2 regions of the Clostridioides sp. ZZV15-6598 genome follow, and region 2 is predicted to be linked to the other one. Evidence: predicted binding sites of a transcription regulator. Region 2 holds the regulator's gene; the other holds the start of a gene.

Evidence for each region. The regulator HrcA, encoded in region 2, represses chaperone genes, less so after heat shock. The targets are predictions, from matches to a motif close to TTAGCACTCNNNNNNNNNGAGTGCTAA.
Region 1: groES (co-chaperone GroES) is a predicted target of HrcA. The motif match lies at 1,961-1,987, and genes of this name have one in related genera.

What each region holds. Positions count from the first base shown of each region.
Region 1 is NZ_JAGWCS010000024.1:37,387-40,610, forward strand. Features, by position in the region: gene groL (chaperonin GroEL) at 1-1,534, opposite strand, end outside; gene groES (co-chaperone GroES) at 1,567-1,851, opposite strand; gene cls (cardiolipin synthase) at 2,044-3,224, opposite strand, start outside.
Region 2 is NZ_JAGWCS010000005.1:64,301-67,524, forward strand. Features, by position in the region: gene dnaK (molecular chaperone DnaK) at 1-253, opposite strand, end outside; gene grpE (nucleotide exchange factor GrpE) at 347-967, opposite strand; gene hrcA (heat-inducible transcriptional repressor HrcA) at 997-2,016, opposite strand; gene hemW (radical SAM family heme chaperone HemW) at 2,119-3,224, opposite strand, start outside.

The DNA of each region.
Region 1 (3,224 bases), on a different contig from region 2:
TACCTGCTATTGATGCAGCATTTTGTAAAGCACTTCTACTAACTTTAGTTGGGTCAACTATACCAGCTTCTATCATATTTACATATTTTTCATTTAAAGCATCAAATCCAGTTTCTGCTTCAGCGTTAACAACATTTTGTACAATTACAGCACCTTCAAGACCAGCATTTATAGCTATTTGTCTTAATGGTTCTTCTAATGCTTTTTTAACTATTTGAGCTCCTAGTTTAACTTCTCCCTCTAAACTATCAACTAGTGTTCCTATTGCTGGTATAACACTAACAAAAGCAGTTCCTCCACCAGCTACTATTCCTTCTTCTACAGCAGCTCTAGTTGCATTAAGAGCATCTTCTATTCTTAATTTTCTTTCTTTTAACTCAACCTCTGTAGCAGCTCCAACTTTTACAACAGCTACTCCACCAGCAAGCTTAGCTAATCTTTCCATTAGTTTTTCTCTATCAAAATCTGAAGTAGTTTGCTCTACCTGATGTTTGATTTGATTTACTCTATCTTCTATAGCTTTTTTATCTCCAGAACCATCTACTATTGTAGTGTTTTCTTTAGTTACTTTAACAGATGAAGCTCTACCTAACATAGATAAATCAGCTTCTTTTAAATCATATCCTAATTCTTCTGATATTACTTGACCACCTGTAAGTATAGCTATATCTTGAAGCATTTCTTTTCTTCTATCTCCAAATCCTGGAGCTTTAACTGCTACTACATCAAATGTTCCTCTTAATTTATTAACAACTAATGTAGATAATGCTTCACCTTCTACATCTTCAGCGATTATTAATAACTTTTTACCTTGTTGAACTATTTGTTCAAGAACTGGTAATAGTTCTTGTATGTTAGATATCTTTTTATCAGTAATTAATATATATGGGTCATTTAAAACTGCTTCCATCTTATCTACATCTGTAACCATATATGCAGAAACGAATCCTCTGTCAAATTGCATACCTTCAACAGCATCTAATTCAGTATTCATAGTTTGAGATTCTTCAACAGTTATAACTCCATCTTTACCTACTATTTCCATAGCTTCTGCTATTAATTTTCCAACTTCTTCATCACCAGCAGATATAGAAGCAACTTGAGATATAGCTTCTTGTGTTTCTACTATTCTTGATTGATTTTTTAATTCTTCTACTGCTACTACTACTGCTTTTTGTATTCCTTTTCTTAAAAGTATTGGGTTAGCCCCTGCTGTTACATTTTTTAAACCTTCTCTGATTATAGCTTGTGCTAAAACTGTAGCAGTTGTAGTACCATCTCCAGCTACATCGTTAGTTTTAGTTGCTACTTCTTTAACTAACTGAGCTCCCATATTTTCAAATCTATCTTCTAATTCTATTTCTTTTGCTATAGTTACACCATCATTAGTTATAAGTGGAGAACCAAATTTTTTATCTAATATAACATTTCTTCCTTTAGGTCCTAATGTTACTTTTACTGTATCTGCTAATTTATTTACACCAGCTTCTAAAGCTCTTCTTGTTTCCTCTGAAAATTTAATTTCTTTAGCCATCTTAAACCCCTCCTAATAAATTTATTCTATATTTATTCAATAACAGCTAATACATCACTTTGTCTTAGTATTGTATATTCTTGCCCTTCTATTTTAACTTCTGTTCCAGAATATTTTTGGAATATAACTTTATCTCCAACTGTCAATTCCATCTTTATTTCTTTTCCTTCAACTATTCCACCTGGTCCAACTTCTACAACTTCAGCTATTTGAGGTTGCTCTTTAGCTGCTCCTGGTAAAACTATTCCACTTGCAGTCTTTTCTTCTGCTTCTACTTTTTTAATTACTACTCTGTCAGCTAATGGTCTTATTTTCATTATTCACGCCTCCTAAAATATTAAGTATAGACTAGTTTGCCTATGTTTTTAGTTATTTTTAAATTAATACTACTTTTATATGTAGATTTATATATATACTTTTTATTTATTATCACTCTATCTACTAGAGTGCTAACAATTATTATAATATACCAATCACACATAATTTTCAATACCTTTTTTAATAATTTTTTATAATATTGGTGAAAATAATCTGGCTACAGATTCTTTAATTTTTTGTACAATATTTCTGTTCATGAATACCTCTAGATTAAGCTCTTCACAATGACTTAAATCTTCAAAGAAATCATCTGTCATTACCTTAATAACATCTTCATCATAAATAAAAGCATTTACTTCAAAGTTAAGCATAAAACTTCTTAAGTCCATATTTGCTGTACCCGCAGAAGCAATTTTATCATCTATTATTACTACTTTGGAATGTATAAATCCTTTTTTATACAAATAAACTTTACCACCTGCTCTTAATATTTCTTCAAAATATGAATAAGATGCTATATTAACTATTTTGTGGTCTGCAATTTTAGGAAATATTATTCTTACATCTACACCACTAAGTGCAGCACTTTTTATAGCTTTCAGCAGACTCTCATCTGGAATAAAGTATGGAGTTTCTATATAAACATTTTGTTTAGCCTGACATATAGCAGAAAAATAAGCATAATGAATGTCTTCCCAATCACTGTCTGGTCCACTAGCTACCACTTGTATCATACTTTCACCTACATTTCCGACACTTGGAAAGTAATTTTTAGTAACTAAAACCTCTTTTGTTGTATAATACCAATCAATCAAAAATGTCATTTGAAGCATATATACAGAAATTCCTTTAATTCTAATATGAGTATCTCTCCAATACCCAAACTTCTCATTTTTTCCTAAATATTCATCTCCTATATTTATTCCACCTGTATATCCAATTATTCCATCAATAACAACAATTTTTCTATGATTCCTATAGTTTAACTTTCCTCCTATTATAGGGAATTTTGTAGGTAAAAAAGCTGCTATTTCTATACCTACTTCTCTCATTTCTCGAAAAAATTTTCTATTAAACCAAAATCTCCAACACCCTACATCATCATATAAAATTCTTATTTTAATACCTTCCTTAGCTTTTTTTATAAGCTCTTCTTTTAACACCCTACCTATTTCACTGTCTTTGATTATAAAGTACTCTAAATGAATATGGTCTTTAGCTTCTCTTATATCCTCTATAAGTCTCTTAAATTTTTCATTTCCATCTACAAAAACATCTACTTTATTGTTTTTAGTAAATGGAAACATCCCAGTCTTTAGTAGCATACTTATGACTCTTTTTCTATAGCTACCATCTTCCTCATCTCTTAAAA
Region 2 (3,224 bases):
ATTTTCCATCTATATTTACTTTGTAATCAGTTCCCATATGAGTTTTTATAGAAGTTATTGTTTTATCTGCATTTGTAACTGCTTGTCTTTTTGCAGGTTCTCCAACTATTCTTTCACCATCTTTTGTAAATGCCACTACTGATGGAGTAGTTCTCATACCTTCATTATTTGCTATTATTTGTGCTTCTCCACCTTCTAATACTGCAACACATGAATTTGTTGTTCCTAAATCTATTCCTATTATTTTTCCCATGACTAAAAATCCTCCTTGAGTAATTATATAATTAAATTTTACTTATTTGTATGTTTTATATTAGGCTAAATATTTTAACCTTAATTTATATACTTAGCAAGAAACTTTAACCATTGAAGGTCTTATAACTTTAGTTCCTAGCTTATATCCTTTTTGAAGTACCATCACTATTTGATTTGCTTCTACTCCATCTACACTCTCTTGCATAACTGCTAGATGTAAGTTTGGGTCAAATTCCTTAGATTCTGCTTCTATTTCTTCTACTCCAAATTTTACTAGAGTATCTATTAATTGCTTATGTACAAGGCTTATACCCTTATACATAGTATCTTCCTTATCTTCACATGCATCTAAGGCTCTTTCCATACTATCTATAACTGGTATTAACTCAGTTATTATTTTCTCATTTGCAAACACACCGATTGTCTCTTTTTCTTGTTGAGTTCTTCTTCTATAGTTTGCATATTCGGCTTGAAGTCTTTGATATTTGTCATTTAATTCATCTACTTCATCTTTTAATTTTTTTTCTGCTAATTTAGAATTTATATCTGTTACATTTTCATCATCAGCTTTTTCTTCATCAGTTTTTTCGCTTGACTCTTCACATTCTTCATTAACAACTTCATCTTCTAACTCTACTTGAGTTTCAGATTCTTGGTTAATAGAAGTATCATTTTCTTCTTTTACTTCTTGTTGCTCATTTTTTTTATCCAAGACTTTACACCCCTCAATTTAAAATTTCTTTACTTTCTATTAATTAATAAACTCATATAATTTATTATAGAGTAAATTCTAGCGTAATCCATCCTTGTAGGTCCTATGAAGCTTATTCGCCCAACTAAGTCTCTATCTACATTATAAGTTGCTGTAACTATACTACAATCCTGTGCCAGTTTACAATCATTATCACTGCCAATTATTATATTTAGATTTTCTTTTTGTATTCCCTTTGATTTAATTATGTCAGCTATTGTTTCCTTTCTTTCTAACATATTTAAAAATGACTTTGCTTTTAACACATCATTGAATTCTGGATAACTAAATATATTCGTGGCTCCATTTAATGATAGAGAAAAATCTTCTTCTTCCATATTTGAGTTTAGGGCATTTAAGAGTTCATCTATAAACCCTGAATACTCACTTATTTCATATTTAATAAAAGCAATCAGATTATCATCTAAATCTGTTATACTTTTTCCTGAGAGCTTCTTTGTAAGATTATCAGAAATCAAATTTAACTTAGATTGATCTAAATATACATTAGTTGTAAGGTTAGCTTTTTTTAAGTCCCCTTTATCTGTTACAACTATAAGTAAAATATTATTGTCATTCATAGCAACCAACTGTATATGCTTTATGACGCTTTGATTTATTAAACTCTTAGTAACTGCTACAGTTGTGTAGTTAGTTAATTGAGATAGTAGTTTAGACGTCTCATGAATTAATTCTTTTATATGATTTATGTTATGGTTCATACATTGTTCAATAAGAATCTTATCAGTATCATCCAATTCACTTTTACTCATAAGAGAGTTTACATATAACTTATAGCCTTTTTCAGATGGAACTCTGCCCGCAGAAGTATGTGGCTGAATTAAATATCCTAATTCTTCAAGGTCAGCCATTTCATTTCTTATGGTAGCAGCACTAACACCTAAATCATGCCTTTTAGATATTGTTCTAGAACCTATAGCTTCAGCTGTTTCTATATAATCTTTAACTATAGCTTTGAGGATATTTAATTTTCTTTCATTTAATTCCATATTATTATACCTCCTAGCTGTTAGCACTCACTAAGTTCGAGTGCTAAAAAGATTATATATATTATATACCATTATAAATTTATTTTGTCAACACCTTAAAAATTATTCCATAAATTCTATAAATATACTATTAGATATTTCTCTTCCTTTTTGAGTTAATTGTATACCCTCAAAGTTTTGATTTATGAGCCTTCTAGCTAATAGCATTTCTATCTGCTTACTGTATTTTTCTCTAAAATCTATTCCAAATTTTTTTTCAAAATCTTTAAACTTTATCCCCCTATTCATTCTAAGACCCATAAATATCTTTTCTTCTATCATATCTTTTATAGAAAGATTTTCACTATCTCGTATTGGCTTCTCTCTTTTAATCAGACTTAAATGATAATCCTCTAAAGATTCTAAATTATTATATCTATTGTTATCGATATAACCAGAAGCTCCGGCTCCAAGACCTATATAATGTTCACATTCCCAATATAAAATATTATGTTTACAGTTATAACCTTCTTGTGAGTAATTTGATATTTCATATTGATTGTATCCTTTTGATTTTAAATAGTTTATTGTATACTCATACATTTCTATATCTATATTTTCATCTATAAGGTCAAATTGATTATTTTCATACATATTATACAGTTCAGTACCTTCTTCTAATATAAGAGAATATGCTGATATATGTGTTGGATTTAAATCTGTAATTCTTTCAAGAGTTTCCTTCCAATCACATAGTGTCTGATTAGGAAGGCTATACATTAAGTCTATATTAATATTTTTAAATCCTACACTCAGTGCATCCATATAGTTTTTCTCAAATTCTTTATAACTATGTATTCTTCCTATAAAGTTCAAATGCTTTTCTTGGACAGCTTGTAACCCTATACTAAGTCTATTAATACCAACTTCTTTCATAGTTTCTAATTTCTCTAGTGTCAGTGTGCCAGGATTGCACTCTATAGTTATTTCTGCATTTTTGTATATGTTGAATTTTTCTTTTATACTTACAAATACTTCTCTTATTTCTTCAGATGTCAAAATGCTAGGTGTTCCTCCACCTATAAATATACTTGTTATTATATCGTTTTTGTCTAAATTGAAATCTTCTTTATTTTTGTATTTATCATCTCTATTTAATTTATTACTGTATAACTCCATTTCTATTTTCAAATCTTCTATATATCTTTTTTTTGAATCTAGGTCCATTT